Regions from separate parts of the Pseudomonas sp. GW822-FHT04H02 genome, predicted to be linked through region 2. Evidence: riboswitches for the same ligand, from Rfam matches in the RefSeq annotation. Region 2 holds a riboswitch; each other region holds the start of a gene.

Region 1 (5,181 bases), on a different contig from region 2:
AGGATCAACTGCACCCCGCGCCTGGACAGCTCCACCAACTGCTCGACGCCGTAGCGCCAGTAAGCGATGCCACCGTGCAGGGAAATCAGGATGACCTTGGCGTGGCGCAGCACCTGGTCCACATACAGGTCCACCGAGGCGTGGTTCTGCACCTGCATCGGATTGGCCAGGCGAAAGCTGGGGTAGTCCTCGGGCAATTGCTCGGCGGCGTCCGCCAGCAGCGCCAGGCTGGAATCGCCGCTGCACAGGATCACCAGCTCGGCGGGGGTTTGTCCCAGGTCGGCAATGTTGTCATCCGACACGAAACCGCCGGGCTGGGTCCTGAGCAGGTGCATGGCTTAGACGCTGAGTGCGGCGCGCAGTTGCGCTTCGAGCTGGGCGGCGTCCAGTTCCTGGCCGATCAGCACCAGGCGCGTGGTACGGGCCTCGTCGGCGCCCCACTTGCGGTCGAAGTGCTTGTCGAAGCGCGTGCCCACGCCTTGGATCAGCAGGCGCATCGGCTTGTTGGGGATCGCGGCGAAACCCTTGACCCGCAGGATGCCGTGCTTGACCACCAGTTGGGTCAGGGCGTCCAGCAGCAGGCTTTCGTCGGCCTGGGGCAGCTCGATGGAGATGGAATCGAAGGCGTCGTGATCGTGGTCGTCGTGATCGTCATCGCCGTCATGGTGATGGTCGTGGTGGCTGTGGCGGCCGTCGATGTGTTCCTCGGAACCGGCACCCAGGCCCAGCAGCACATCCAGGGGCAGGCGACCGCTGCTGGCTTCGATGACCTTGACCGCCGGCGGCAGCTCCTCGGCCACTTCCAGGCGCACCTTGGCCAGGTCTTCGGGGCTGATCAGGTCGGTCTTGTTGAGGATCACCAGGTCGGCGCTGGACAGTTGGTCGGCGAACAGCTCATGCAGCGGCGATTCGTGGTCCAGGTTGGGGTCGAGCTTGCGCTGGGCGTCCACTTGATCGGGGAAGGCGGCGAAGGTGCCGGCGGCCACAGCCGGGCTGTCGACCACGGTGATCACCGCATCGACGGTGCAGGCACTGCGGATTTCGGGCCACTGGAAGGCCTGGACCAGAGGCTTGGGCAGCGCCAGGCCGGAGGTCTCGATGAGGATGTGGTCCAGGTCGCCACGGCGCGCCACCAGTTCGCGCATCACCGGGAAGAACTCCTCCTGCACGGTGCAGCACAGGCAACCGTTGGCCAGCTCGTAGACTCGGCCGCTGGCCTCTTCCTCGGTGCAGCCGATGGCGCATTGCTTGAGGATTTCGCCGTCGATGCCCAGCTCGCCGAATTCGTTGACGATCACCGCAATGCGCCGGCCCTGGGCATTGTCCAGCATGTGCCGCAACAGGGTGGTTTTGCCCGAGCCGAGGAAGCCGGTGACGATGGTGACGGGAAGTTTGGCCAGTGTTTTCATCGGATGCCCTTTGGCAAAAGGAGGCGGGCAAACGGGACGAGAACCGCAACGCCGGGCGCGCGGAGATTTCGCCACCGGATCACCCCGCCCGGTTGTAGTGAGAATCTTGGATCGAGGCAGGTCTCCTGGCTGAGGGCTTGCCAGTCGTCGGACCGGCGATTGCTGCGCCTTCCCACCGGCGTCGTCGACACCCATGCAGTGGCCTTGCAGCAATCGAACCCTTCACAGTTGCGGGGGCAGCCGCGGCATCGACCGCGTTCCCTTCTTAGCTTCGACCCATGGCCGAAGAACCTCGAAAGCGCAAGGCTACGCAGAGCCAGGGGGTCGGTCAATCGACAATGCGCCCGTAGCAGCCGGCTTGTCGGCGAAAGGGCCATTGAACCTTGCACGAACGCGGCGCACACCTGCGCAGCGGTCACGGCAATTGACGCCCCTGCCCCGCCCATGATCTCCTACACACCTTGTTACGGGTGCCCTTTACAGGGTGAAACGGGAAACCGGTGAATCACGTGCTTAACTAAAAAGCCGTGGCCAGTCCGGTGCTGCCCCCGCAACGGTAAGCGAGCGAAGTGTCAGATCCACTGTGCCAAGGCATGGGAAGGCGACACTTGCCGGCACGGCATGACACAGCCCTGCCCCTCGCAAGCCCGGAGACCGGCCCGCAACACTTACATAACAACCCGCGGTGGGCGGGCGCTGTTGCAAACCCTGCGTGGCCATCACGCGGGGTTTTCCTGCGCCTCTACCCCGCTGACACTCCAGAGGGAAGCGCCATGTCGATCATCAGCAGCACCAGCCACTCCGCCAGCACGACCTCCACCCTGAGCCAGCGCCTGGTGGCCGCCATCGGCGCCTCGATCCTCGGCGCGTGCCTGGTGTACTTCGCCGGCTTCTCCCACATCGAGGCGGTGCACAACGCGGCCCACGACACTCGCCACAGCGCCGCCTTCCCTTGCCATTGAGACCTGCCGACATGATCAAGCGTATCGCGCAAACCGCAGGTTTCACCGGCCTCTTGGCCGCCCTGCTGCTGACCCTGCTGCAAAGCTTCTGGGTCGCCCCGTTGATCCTGCAGGCGGAAACCTATGAAAAGGCCCCCGCGGCCGAAGTCCATGAGCACGCCGAAGGCGCCATGGCCGCCCACAGCCACGATGCCGAAGCCTGGGAGCCGGAAGACGGCTGGCAGCGCGTGCTGTCCACCACCGGAGGCAACCTGGTGGTGGCCGTGGGCTTCGCCCTGATGCTGGCCGGCCTCTACACCCTGCGCGCGCCGAACCGCACGTCCCAGGGCCTGCTCTGGGGCCTGGCCGGCTATGCCACCTTCTGCCTGGCGCCGACCCTGGGCCTGCCGCCGGAACTGCCGGGCACCGCCGCAGCCGACCTGGCACAGCGGCAGATCTGGTGGGTCGGCACCGCCGCCTCCACCGCTGTGGGCATTGCCCTGATCGTGTTCGCCCGCAACTGGCTGCTGAAGGTCCTGGGCGCGGCCATCATCGCCGTACCCCACGTGATCGGCGCGCCGCAGCCGGAAGTGCATTCGATGCTGGCCCCGGAAGAACTGGAAGCGCAATTCAAGATCGCCTCGCAGCTGACCAATGCGGCCTTCTGGCTGGCCCTCGGGCTGATCAGCGCCTGGTTGTTCCGGCGCAAGAGCGCGGGCCAGTACTCGGCATGATCGAAGTGAGCGCAGCGCCGACCCTGGTGGTCGGCCTGGGCTGCCAGAAAGGCTGCCCGGTGACCACGCTGCGCGCCTTGCTCGACCAGGTCCTGGCGGCGCACCAGTGGCAGGCCCGGCAGGTCCTGGCCCTGGCCAGCATCGACCTCAAGCGCAACGAACCCGGCCTGCTGCAACTGGCGGAGCAACTGGAACTGCCGCTGACCTGTTTCAGCAGCGGCCAGCTCGCCCCCTTTGCCCTGCGCCTGAGCCACCGCTCGCAAATCGCCTTCGAACGTACCGGCTGCTACGGCGTGGCCGAAAGTGCCGCCCTGGCCCTGGCCGAACAGCTGTCACCCGGCCCGGCCACACTGCTTGTTCCCCGGCAAAAATACGCCCAAGCCACCCTGGCATTGGTCGCCGCCCGGTAGAATCCCCGATAATTCCCGCCTTCGATCATGAGCAATCTTCATCTGAAGCACGGCTCCCGACCTTTTTTCACAGGACACAGCCATGACTGTCTATTTCATCGGCGCCGGCCCCGGCGACCCGGAACTGATCACCGTCAAGGGCCAGCGCCTGATCCATCGTTGCCCGGTGATCATCTACGCCGGCTCCCTGGTCCCCCAGGCAGTGCTCGACGGGCACCGCGCGGAGCGGGTGATCAATAGCGCCGAACTGCACCTGGAGCAGATCATCGAGGCCATCAAGCAGGCCCATGCCCGGGGCCAGGACGTGGCCCGGGTGCATTCCGGCGACCCGAGCCTGTATGGCGCCATCGGCGAGCAGATCCGCTGCCTGCGGGAGCTGGGCATCCCCTTCGAGATCATCCCCGGGGTCACCGCCACCGCCGCCTGCGCTGCCCTGCTGGGGGCCGAACTGACCCTGCCGGACGTCTCCCAAAGCGTGATTCTTACCCGCTACGCGGACAAGACCGCGATGCCTGCCGGCGAGGATTTCGCCAGCCTGGCGGCCCACGGCGCCACCATGGCCATCCACCTGGGGGTCAATCACCTATCGAAGATCGTTGCCGAGTTGCTGCCCCACTACGGCGCAGACTGCCCGATTGCAGTGGTGCACCGCGCCACCTGGCCGGATCAGGACTGGGCCCTGGGAACCCTGGCGGACATCGTCGATCAGGTGGCGGCCAAGGGTTTTCGGCGCACGGCACTGATCCTGGTGGGCCGGGTGCTGGCCACGGATGCATTCAGCGAATCGTCGCTGTACCGCGCCGGGCACGCACACCTCTATCGCCCCTGACACACACCCTGTGTAGGAGCTGGCTTGCCAGCGAAGGCGATCTTGGCATCGTGCAAGGCTTGAGGGCCCATTCGCCGGCAAGCCGGCTCCTACGAGGTGGGAGTTCCTATGTTGCCGCGCTGGGCGCTTTGTAGGAGCTGGCTTGCCAGCGAAGGCGATCTGGGAATTGGTGCAAGGCTCTAGGGCCCTTTCGCCGGCAAGCCGGCTCCTACGGAGGCTTTGGGGGGAGCCGGCTTGGGGGCATAAAAAAACGGCGCTCACGGGGCGCCGTTTTTTCAAGTCGCAGCGAACGCCTTAGTAGTAGGCGTTTTCTTTCTGCGTGTGGTCGGTGACGTCACGTACGCCCTTGAGCTCCGGAATGCGCTCGAGCAGGGTGCGCTCGATGCCTTCCTTCAAGGTCACGTCGGCCTGGCCGCAGCCCTGGCAACCGCCGCCGAACTGCAACACGGCAATGCCGTCCTCGACCACGTCAATCAGGCTGACCTGGCCGCCGTGGCTGGCCAGCCCCGGGTTGATCTCGGTTTGCAGGTAGTAGTTGATGCGCTCGTTGACCGGGCTGTCGGCATTGACCATCGGCACCTTGGCGTTGGGCGCCTTGATGGTCAGCTGGCCGCCCATGCGGTCGGTGGCGTAGTCGACCACCGCATCATCGAGGAAACCTTCGCTGAAGGCGTCGATGTAGGCGGTGAAGCTTTTCAGGCCCAGGGCCTTGTCTTCGGGTTTCTCTTCGCCCGGCTTGCAATAGGCGATGCAGGTCTCGGCGTACTGAGTCCCTGGCTGGGTGATGAAGATGCGGATGCCAATCCCCGGGGTGTTCTGCTTGGATAGCAGATCAGCCAGATAATCGTGGGCGGCGTC
Region 2 (5,181 bases):
GGCACTGTCGGAGCTGGGTTCCAGGTCCACCACCAGCAGCTTCGCGCCGTCCTCGGGCAGGGCTTCGCCCAGCGCCGCCCAGAGGCTGTCGAAGCCGTCCAGGGTGTCGATCACCCGGGTGTCGGCGCCGTCGCCGCGCAGGGCCTCGAGCTCCTTGCGAAAGGCTTCGCCGAGGGCGCCGCCGTGCAGGCCGGGGCCGACGAACAGCACCCGTTGATAGTTCTCATGCATGTCGGTCGGCCTCAGAAGCGGTAGGTGTAGCGCACTTCGGTGGTGAAGGGGCGCCCCAGGTTGTCCACCGAGGGCGAGGTGCTGGTCATGCTGGTGCTGTAGTCGCGGTCGAACAGGTTCTCCACCAGTAGGCTCAGGCGGTGCTGCTGGGCCGTATCCAGGTAGCGATAGGCATCGGCGTCGACCACCGAATAGTGGCCGTAGTCGACGTTCTTTGGGCTGTCGATCTGGCCGATGTAGCGGACCGCACCACCCACGCCCCACATCCGGTCCGGGGCTTCGAAGCCCAGCCGCGAACGGGCGAAGAAACCGGGGATGTTGCTCAGGGTCACGCCGTTGCGCGACTCCACCAGGTTGCGGGTCATGTCCGCCTGCAGGGTCCATTGCGGGCTGAACTGCCAGCGCCCGTCGAGTTCGATGCCGCGCACCTTGATCCGGCCCTGGCCGTTGCTCCAGACATCGTTGGCGTCGAGGGTGATCAGGTCGTCGATCTTGCGGTGGAAGGCGCTGACGCTGGCGTTGAATTCGCCGGCCAGCAGGCTGCCCTTGTAGTCCAGGCCGAGCTCGGCATTGAGGCTCTTTTCCGGCTTGAGGTCGGGGTTGCCTTTTTCGTAGTCCTCGTTGGCGTACAGCTGCTCGGCGTTGGGCAGCTTGAAGGCGCTGCCGTACTGGCCGCGCAGTTGCCAGTGGGGCGTCAGGTCGTAGAGCGAGGTGAGCATGCCCACGGTGGCGCTCTCGCCGCCGCTGATTTTCTCGTGGCGCACGCCCAGGCTCGGGTGCCAGTCGGGCAGGGCGTCGAACACCGGGCGCAGTTGGGTGTACAGGGCATTGGCCTGGGCCTGCTTGTTATCGATCTTGAGCACGTCGTCCTGGCCCTTGAACCATTGGTTGTCGGTGCCCAATACCAGCACGTGGCCGCCGTCCAGCTCGGCCTTGCCCTCGGCCTGCAGGCCCCAGTCGGTGAAGCCCCAGTAGTCGTTGTGGTTGCGCACCTTGAGGCTGGCGTCGTCGAGGCTGTCGATCCTGGTGTAGCGGGTGTCCCAGTCGTTGACATGGCCCTTGACGAAGTAGCTGAAGCCTTCGTCCAGGCGCTGCTCGAAGGTCGCGGTGGCGATCTGCTGGATGCGGTCGTTGGTGGTTTTCCGGTTGTTCACCGGGCGGGCGAAATCCAGGTTGGCGTCGCTGTACTGGTAGAACAGTTCCAGCCGCGAAGCGTCGCCAAGGCCCTGGATCGCCTTGGCGCCGAAGGTGGTCACTTCATAGCTGCGTTTCTTGTCCCGGGTGTTGGCGTTGTAGGCGCTGTTGCGAAATGGCTGGTAGCCATCGGAGACGTTGTGGCTGACATAGGCCAACAGCCCGAGCTCGCCCAGGCCGTTGCTGAGGATCTGCTCGGCGCGGGCGTCGCCGCTCCTGCCCATGAAACTGTCCAGGCCCAGGTTGACCTCGCCGGAGACGTCGCGGGTCTGCGGGCTGCGTGTGACGATGTTGATCACCCCGGACACCGCCTGTGTACCGAACAGCAGGCTCTGGCCACCCTTGAGCACCTCGATGCGCTCGATGGCGTTGGCCGGCAGGGTATCCAGGTACAGGCCGCCGTACAGGCGGTTGTTCAGGCGCACGCCGTCCAGCAGGATCAGGGTGTCGTCGTTGCGCCCGCCCAGCAGGGAATAGGTGCCGTAGTCGAAGGGGCCATTCTTGGGCGCCACATACAGCCCCGGCACGTACATCTGCAGGACCCGGGTGATGTCGCTGCTGGGGCCGGCGCGTTCGATCTGCTGGCGGTCGATGATCTCCACCTTGCTGCCGTACCGGGCCATTTCGGCCACCGTGGTGGACTCCACCGAGGGGGCGGAAACAAATTGCCGGTCCAGCGTCAGGGGGCTGTCGTCCGCCAGCAGCAGGGGGCTGAACAGGCAGCCGAGCAGGGCGCCGCTCATGGTGCGGCCAGGTGCACGCCAGTCGCGTGCAAGGAAAGTGTCAGGTGTTGTCATTGTTGGTCTTCTCGAAAGTGTCTTCGGGAAGCACGCAGGAGAGGGTATCGGCCACGGGCACGCGACCATACCGGCCCATGCCCGCCCACCGCAGGATTGCCAAACAGACGTCACAGGCCGGTCTCCGGGCTTGCGAGTCTGGCGGCATTCGCCTTCCCATACCTTGGGTACAGTGGCCTGTTGAATGCAGCACTCGCTTACCGTTGCGGGGGCAGCACCGGACTTGCCCGAAAAGGGGCGCACCGGTTTCCCGTTTCACCTCCTGCACGGCGGCAGGAGGCACCTGAAACTGGGCGGCATATGAACATCCGCCCCGGCGTTCGTCAACGTTGCGCCTGCCGCCAGGTGTTACCGGATTCATCGCCCTGACGCCTCTGTAGCCGCTGCCGAGCCCGCGAGGCTGCACAAAGGCCCGCAGGGCCTTGCTTGGCAGTCTCATGTCGAGCGCCTCAGCGGTCTCGAGATTTCGCGCCCCTGCGGGCCGTTCTTCCGAGCGCGGCCCGAGCCTGCGGCAGCGGCTACAGGAGCAGGGCGCTTTGCGGGGCCAGGTGCCGCTGTGCGTGCAGGGCCGTGCGTGACTCGCAGGCCAGCAGCGGCACCGCCCGTACCGAGTCGCCCGGCTGCAGTTGCAGGCGCTTGGCGGTCAGCCGGTCCACCAGCAGGCAACCCGAAACCAGGCGCCCGGGGGCGGCGGTGATGCGGCAGCTTTCCAGGCGCCGGTTGTGGATCAGCCACACCGGCGCCTGTGCGTCCGGAGTGCCCACCAGCAGGGGCAGGGTCTGGCTTTCGCGCACGCTGCGGACCTTCGCCACCTCGGCCTCGATCAGCGGCCCGCCATCGAAGATGTCGATGCAGCCCTGATGGCTGAAGCCTTCGTCGCGCAGGATGCTCACCGCCTGTTCGGTGCTGGCGTGGGCCTGGCCGATGGCGGCCTGTGCCTGGGGGCTGAGCAGGCAGGTGTACAGCGGCTGGCGCGGCATCAGTTCGGCGATGAAGGATTTGCTGCCGTGGCTGGACAGGCGATTGGCCTGCTGGAAACCCATCTTGAAGAAGTGCCGCCCCAGGCTGTCCCAGAACGGCGAGCGGCCCTGGCTGTCGAGCTGGCCGCGCAGTTCGGCCACCAGCTTGTCGCCGAACAGCCGGGGGAATTCGGCGACAAACAGCAGGCGCGCGGTGGACAGCAGGCGGCCGGTGTAGCCCTGGCGGTGATCGCGGCGCAGGAACAGCGAGCACAGCAGCGACTGCCCGGTCATCTCGTTGCACAGGAACAGGGTCGGGATGTGCTTTTCGATGCCCAGCACCGGGGCGCTGCCGTGGGTGGTGCCGACCCGGTAGTTGTAGCAGGGCTCGCGCAGGCCGATGGCGCCGCTCAGGCCGCAGACCCCTATCACCTGCTGCTCGTCATCCTCCATGACGAACAGGTAGTCGGCATCGGCCCGCTCCACCTGGTTGGCGAAGGCTCGCTGCGCCCAGCGCACCCGATGGGCCAGGCGCTCGGGGTCGGTGGACAGGTTGTTCAGTTCGCGACAGCTGCCTTCGAGCAGGCTCAAGACCGCCGGCAGATCGGTGACGCGGATCGGACGGACGATCATTGGCGGGCTCCTGGCAATGACGCCGGGCAGGGGGGCAACAGGGGCCGGTTCATAAGGCAACGCTCCGTACCGGCTCGCCCGGCGCCAGTTGCAGGGCCTGGAACATGGCCGGGTCGAGGCCGATTTCAGCGCCCGGGGCGGTGTCCAGCGCCGCGACTATGGCGCGAAAGCCCTGCAGCCGCTCGTTGCTCAGCAGCCACTGCTGGCCCTGGCCGCTCTGGGGGCTGGGGTAGCTGGTGGCGACCCGGCTCTGGGCGATCGAGCGCAGTTGGTGGCTGCGCCCCTGCAGGGTCGGCCCGGCATCGAACAGGTCGACGTACTGGGTCGGCGCGAAGCCTTCGTCGATCAGGATCTGGCAGGCCTCCCGGGCATCCGGGTGAACCTGGCCGATGCAGTCCTGGGCCGCCTGCGCCAGCATCGGGATGTACAGCGGGTACTGGGGCATCAGTTCGGCGAGAAAGCCGCGGCCCTGCAGGGCGCACAGGCGCTCGGCCTCGACATAGGGCAGGTCGAAGAAGTGCTGGCCCACGGCTTGCCAGAACGGCGACTCGCCGTTGGCGTCGCTGTAGCCGACGATCTCGCTGATGCAGCTGTCGGCGAAGCGCCGGGGGTGGGCGGCGATGAACAGCAACCGCCCGCGGGAGGTGAGCTGGGCCAGTGGCGTACCGCCCAGCGGCGGGTCGACATGGAAGCTGCGCAGCAGGGTCTGTTCGCTGAGGTCGTGGCACAGCGACAGGGTAGGCACCCCGTGCTGGATGTTCAGCTCCCGGGAACTGCTGATGAACGGGCGGTTGCGCAGGCTGTAGAACGGGCTGGCAAAACCGGCAGTGGCGAGGATGTCCGAGCAGCCGCGCAACTGGCCACTGTCGAGGTCCTCGAGCACCAGGAAATAGTTCTCCGGGCCCTGGCTGGCCTCGCTCTTGGCGAAGGAGGCCAGGGAATCGAGGATCTTGTCCCGCAGGCAGGTTTCGTCATCCACCAGGGAGGTCACGCCCAGCAGGCGTTCGCGGGCCAGGCGCCGCAGTTGGGGCAGATCGGATAACGCCACCGGACGCAAGGCCAGCATGGGTGTACTCCTGTATCAAGGGCCGCTTGCCCCGGGGGGGCAGGCACTGGCCAGACATCACTGTCGGTTACCACGCAGTTCCATGGCCGCGGCATCCGGCGGCCAGTCCCCGGGCCGCTCTTGCTGGCAGCGCCGGGGTTGGCGCGACGCCCTGGGGCGCCGCGCGGGTGCAACTAGTGCTTGAGCGGGTCGGGCAGGGCGGCACCGCTGCCCAGCTTGTTCAGCAGGAACAGGTAGACCAGCCCGGCAAGGATCCAGATGGCGCCGAGTTTCTGCGCATCCACGCCCATGTTGTACATGA
Region 3 (5,181 bases), on a different contig from region 2:
CTGCTGCCGCTGGGAGATGGTCTGACGCTGTGCCGCAAGCGTTGAGCCTAGGGGGCTTTGGCGGCGGAGACTCGCCAGATCTTGTTGCCGACATCGTCGGCCACCAATAACCCGCCTTGCTGGTCGATCACCACTCCGACCGGGCGTCCCATGGCCTTCTCGTCGGCATTGAGAAAGCCGCTAAGCACATCGATCGGCGCTCCATTGGGCTTGCCGGCGCTGAATGGCACGAAAATCACCTTGTAGCCGCTATGGGGTTTGCGGTTCCAGGAACCGTGCTGGCCGATGAAGGCGCCTTCGGTGAAGGGGGCGGGGAGCTTGCTGCCGTCGGCGAAGGTCAGCCCCAGCGACGCGGTGTGCGGGCCTACCGCGTAGTCCGGGGCGATGGCCTTGGCCACCAGGTCGAGGTTCTGCGGCTTGACCCGTACATCCACATGTTGCCCGTAGTAGCTGAAGGGCCAGCCATAGAACGCGCCATCCTTGACCGAGGTGATGTAGTCCGGCACCAGGTCGCTGCCGATTTCGTCCCGCTCGTTGACTGCGGTCCAGAGTGCGCCGCTGGCCGGCTCCCAGGCCAGGCCATTGGGGTTGCGCAGGCCGGTGGCGAACAGGCGGTGCTGGCCGCTTTCACGGTCCACCTCCCAGATCGCCGCTCGGCCTTGCTCCTTGTCCAGGCCGTTTTCGCCGACGTTGCTGTTGGAGCCCACGGTGACGTAGAGCTTGCTGCCGTCCTTGCTGGCGATAACGTTCTTGGTCCAGTGATGGTTGAGGGTACCGCCGGGCAGGTCGACCACCTTGGTGGCGGCTGCGCTGATCTGGGTGTCGCCGCTCTGGTAGGGAAAGCGCAGTAGCTTGTCGGTATCGGCCACATACAGGTCATTGCCCACCAGGGTCATGCCAAAGGGCGAATTGAGGTTCTCCAGAAACACTGTGCGGGTCTCCGCCACGCCATCGTGATCCTGGTCCCTTAGCAGGGTGATGCGGTTGGCGCTGGGCACGGCCGCCCCGGCACGGCCCATGACCTTGCCGGCGATCCAGCCGCGAATGCCCTGGCTGTCATCCGGTTTGGGCGGGGCGTTGGTTTCCGCCACCAGTACATCGCCATTGGGCAGGACGTAGAGCCAGCGTGGATGGTCGAGGTTCTCGGCGAAAGCCTTGACCTGGGTGCCGGCCGCGGCCTGGGGTTTTGCGCCTTGCGGCCAGCCGATGGCGGGGGCGATGTTGACCGTGGGGATCAGCGTCGGGTTGGGTTCCGGCAGCTTGGGGTTGGGGCCGGTGCCGTCGGACACCTGCAGGCTGGAAGTTTCGCCGCAGGCGGCGAGGCTGGCGGCGATGGCGATCAGTAGGCTGTGCTGAAGCTTGAGCATGCGAATTTCCCTATGAGTGCACGGACGTCGTAGTCATAGAGAAGCATAGCCAGTCGATGGTTCCGCCCGATCAGCGGGCCTCCTTGAAGAGCACGGCGACGCCCTGGTGGTAGTGGCCGGTCTCGTTGTGCAGCTTGCGATAGGCGTAGGGGAAGTACCAGGCCACGGCGCAGCAGTGCTCCTTCTGCAGTTCGTCGAGCATGTCCTGGAGCTCTTCCGGGGTAGCGCTGTGCTGGGATTTTTGTGGGGCAACGAACAGGCAACCCAGTCTCAGGTCGCTGGCGTAGCTGATCTTTCTTGCATCCTGGGCAACGTCCAGCAGTGCCTGGGTCAGGTTCAGGCTGTTGACCCTTGGCCAGCGCTGGGTGGCGTGGATGTAGGCGCGCTCTTCCTTGGTGGCCAGGTACAGGTCGGTGCGGGCGTTGCGCGCACCTTCTTCCTGCTGTTTCCTGCTGGGGCTGTGTTCCAGGCTGACCATCTCGGCCATCCAGGCCGCCGCGCTGAGCAGCCCGAGATTGGCCTGCTCGTCGAACCAGTAGGGCGTTTCGTTATCGCCGCGAACCGCGTTGTAGCGATCGATGCAATCGAACCAGCGTTCCAGCATCGGGCGCAGGAATTCCAGCTTCGGATTGCTGATGATCATGCCTTGCATCGAACTCACCCCTTATTGTTGTGTGGTTGGCGCCTGGGGCGCTGAAAAGTGGCTATTTGATATCATTGCTCTGAGTGTGGCACAAGATTGGCGTCAGTTTATTGATGCAGTGCAGTTTTGTGCCGGGGGCGACGGCCGGCTTTAATTGACGCTCCACCCCCAACCCTCTAACCTTCGCGACTTGTTTCAGGTGCTCTGTGGCCGGTGGCCGACAGAGTGAAACAGGGAAGCCGGTCAGGGTCTGTTCCAGTGATGGAGCCGACGACGATTCCGGCGCTGCCCCCGCAACGGTAGATGAGTCAAGACTGCGCCTGACGCCACTGTGTCAATGACACGGGAAGGCGCGCAGTCCGGCAGCCATGCCGCTCATGAGCCCGGAGACCGGCCTGATCCATCCAACGGCATCACGGTGGGCGATGCCAGGCTAGCGCCGTCTGTTCCTTTTCCCTGCCCCCCGTTCCCCAGCCCCAACGGAGAGCTGCCCCATGAGTGAATCCCCCGATCGTGACGAGCGCCATCTGGCGCGCATGTTGCGCAAAAAAGCCGTGATCGATGAACGCATTGCCAACTCGCCCAACGAATGCGGCCTGCTGCTGGTATTGACCGGCAACGGCAAGGGCAAGAGCAGCTCGGCCTTCGGCATGCTGGCGCGGTCCATGGGCCACGGCATGCAGTGTGGCGTGGTGCAGTTCATCAAGGGGCGTAACAGCACCGGCGAAGAACTGTTCTTCCGGCGTTTCCCCGAGCAGGTGCGCTTTCACGTGATGGGCGAAGGCTTTACCTGGGAAACCCAGGATCGCCAGCGCGATATTGCTGCTGCTGAAGCCGCCTGGGCGGTTTCCAGGGAGTTGCTGAGCAACCCGGATATTGGCCTGGTGGTGCTCGACGAGCTGAACATTGCCCTCAAGCACGGCTACCTGGACCTGGATCAGGTGCTCAGTGACCTGCAGGCCCGTCCGCCCATGCAGCATGTGGTAGTGACCGGTCGCGGCGCCAAGCCGGAGATGATCGAGCTGGCCGATACCGTGACCGAGATGGGCATGGTCAAGCACGCCTTCCAGGCCGGGATCAAGGCGCAGAAAGGTGTCGAGCTGTGAGCGTGAATTCATGACTGATGTTCGTCATTGCCCGGCAGTGTTGATCGCCGCACCGGCTTCCGGCCAGGGCAAGACCACGGTGACCGCGGCCCTTGCCCGCTTGCACCGCAACCGGGGGCGCAAGGTTCGGGTCTTCAAGTGCGGCCCGGATTTCCTCGACCCGATGATTCTTGAGCGCGCCAGTGGTGCCGCGGTGTACCAGTTGGACATGTGGATGGTGGGCGAGCAGGAAAGCCGCCGTCTGCTCTGGGAGGCGGCGGGAGAGGCCGACCTGATTCTGATCGAGGGGGTCATGGGCCTGTTCGATGGCACCCCTTCCAGCGCCGATCTGGCGCGGCATTTCGGCGTGCCGGTGCTGGGGGTGATCGATGGCACCGCCATGGCCCAGACTTTCGGCGCCCTGGCTCTGGGCCTGGCGCGCTACCAGCCGGACCTGCCGTTTGCCGGGGTGTTGGCCAACCGGGTTGGTACCCTGCGCCATGCGCAGTTGCTGGAAGGCAGCCTGACGGAAGGCTTGCGCTGGTATGGCGCCTTGTCCCGGGAAACCGATATCGAGCTGCCCAGCCGCCATCTGGGGCTGGTGCAGGCCAGCGAGCTGAATGATCTGGACCTGCGCCTGGATGCCGCCGCCGAGGCCCTGGCCAGCAGTTGCCAGGTGGAACTGCCGCCAGCGGTGAGTTTTGCTGCACCCACGCCGGTGGCTTGCGCGCCACTGCTCAAGGGCGTGCGGATTGCCGTGGCGCGGGACGAGGCGTTTGCCTTCACCTATGGCGCCAGCCTCGATCTGTTGCGAGCCATGGGGGCGCAGTTGAGCTTCTTCTCGCCGATCCACGATACCCAGCTGCCCGACGCGGACAGCCTGTACCTGCCCGGCGGCTATCCCGAATTGCACCATCAGGCCCTGGCCCGCAACAGCAGCATGCTGCAGGCCATTCGTGCCCATCACGCGGCCGGCAAGCCGCTGCTCGCCGAGTGCGGCGGCATGCTCTACCTGCTGGACTCCCTGACCGATGTCGAAGGCCAGCGTGCCGAGCTCCTGGGCCTGCTGCCCGGAGATGCGGTAATGCAGAAGCGCCTGGCGGCACTGGCCTTGCAGGCGGTGGATTTGCCCGAAGGCAGTCTGCGCGGCCACACCTATCACCATTCCCTGACCAGCACCGAGCTGCTGCCCATCGCTCGTGGGCTCAGCCCCAACGGCGGGCGCGGCGCGGAAGCGGTGTATCGCCAGGGGCGGATGACGGCCTCTTACGTGCACTTCTATTTCCCGTCCAATCCGGCGGCGGTGGCGGCGTTGTTTGCGCCGGGCGCGCCTGTTCAGCCGGTTTTAGCCGAGGGCGTGGCGGGTGAGTGAGCAGGGGTTCTCTGAGGCGCAGCGCGAGGGGGTCTACCGGGCCATCGCCGAGCGCCGCGACATGCGTCATTTCGCGGGTGGCAGTGTCGAGCCGGCAGTGCTGCGGCGCTTGCTGGAAGCAGCGCATCAGGCGCCCAGTGTCGGGTTGATGCAGCCCTGGCGTTTTATTCGCATCAGCGACCGCCTGTTGCGCAAGCACATCCAGCAGTTGGTGGAGGCGGAGCGGGTGCGCACCGCCCAAGCCCTGGGTGAGCGTTCCGACGAGTTCATGAAGCTCAAGGTCGAAGGCATCAACGATTGTGCCGAGGTGCTGGTGGCCGCCTTGATGGATGACCGCGAACGACACATCTTCGGCCGTCGGACCCTGCCGGAGATGGACCTGGCGTCCCTGTCCTGCGCCATCCAGAACCTGTGGCTGGCGGCCCGCAGCGAGGGCCTGGGAATGGGGTGGGTGTCTTTGTTCGATCCTCAGGCCCTGGCCGATCTGCTGGGGCTGCCGGCAGGTGCCAAGCCCGTGGCCGTGCTGTGCCTGGGCCCGGTCACCGAATTCTACCCGGCGCCGATGCTGGCACTGGAAGGCTGGGCGCAACCGCGGCCGCTGAGTGAGTTGTTGTATGAGAATTACTGGGGAGTGAGTCAATGAGTGTGGCCTTGCTGAGTGTCGCCGGGGTCGCGCTGGATGCGCTGCTGGGCGAACCCAGGCGCTGGCATCCG

Evidence for each region. Region 2 has a riboswitch for cobalamin ahead of AC1RMG_RS01310 (TonB-dependent receptor plug domain-containing protein). Riboswitches for the same ligand answer to the same signal wherever they lie in the genome.
Region 1: linked by a shared signal. The riboswitch ahead of AC1RMG_RS19270 (CbtB domain-containing protein) and the one ahead of AC1RMG_RS01310 (TonB-dependent receptor plug domain-containing protein) in region 2 are both predicted to bind cobalamin.
Region 3: linked by a shared signal. The riboswitch ahead of cobO (cob(I)yrinic acid a,c-diamide adenosyltransferase) and the one ahead of AC1RMG_RS01310 (TonB-dependent receptor plug domain-containing protein) in region 2 are both predicted to bind cobalamin.

The regions. Positions count from the first base shown of each region.
Region 1 covers NZ_JBXAMM010000004.1:403,594-408,774, forward strand. The annotation lists gene cobN (cobaltochelatase subunit CobN) at 1-335, opposite strand, end outside; gene cobW (cobalamin biosynthesis protein CobW) at 339-1,409, opposite strand; cobalamin riboswitch at 1,508-1,719, opposite strand; cobalamin riboswitch at 1,861-2,086, shown strand; gene AC1RMG_RS19270 (CbtB domain-containing protein) at 2,183-2,371, shown strand; gene AC1RMG_RS19275 (CbtA family protein) at 2,383-3,084, shown strand; gene AC1RMG_RS19280 (cobalamin biosynthesis protein) at 3,081-3,494, shown strand; gene cobM (precorrin-4 C(11)-methyltransferase) at 3,577-4,323, shown strand; gene nfuA (Fe-S biogenesis protein NfuA) at 4,618-5,181, opposite strand, start outside.
Region 2 covers NZ_JBXAMM010000001.1:269,960-275,140, forward strand. The annotation lists gene AC1RMG_RS01305 ((2Fe-2S) ferredoxin domain-containing protein) at 1-231, opposite strand, end outside; gene AC1RMG_RS01310 (TonB-dependent receptor plug domain-containing protein) at 243-2,168, opposite strand; cobalamin riboswitch at 2,321-2,524, opposite strand; gene AC1RMG_RS01315 (arginine N-succinyltransferase) at 2,741-3,814, opposite strand; gene AC1RMG_RS01320 (arginine N-succinyltransferase) at 3,864-4,880, opposite strand; gene AC1RMG_RS01325 (APC family permease) at 5,054-5,181, opposite strand, start outside.
Region 3 covers NZ_JBXAMM010000003.1:326,741-331,921, reverse strand. The annotation lists gene AC1RMG_RS13770 (class I SAM-dependent methyltransferase) at 1-45, shown strand, start outside; gene AC1RMG_RS13765 (PQQ-dependent sugar dehydrogenase) at 48-1,367, opposite strand; gene AC1RMG_RS13760 (hypothetical protein) at 1,438-2,019, opposite strand; cobalamin riboswitch at 2,191-2,423, shown strand; gene cobO (cob(I)yrinic acid a,c-diamide adenosyltransferase) at 2,505-3,116, shown strand; gene AC1RMG_RS13750 (cobyrinic acid a,c-diamide synthase CobB) at 3,127-4,467, shown strand; gene bluB (5,6-dimethylbenzimidazole synthase) at 4,460-5,110, shown strand; gene cbiB (adenosylcobinamide-phosphate synthase CbiB) at 5,107-5,181, shown strand, end outside.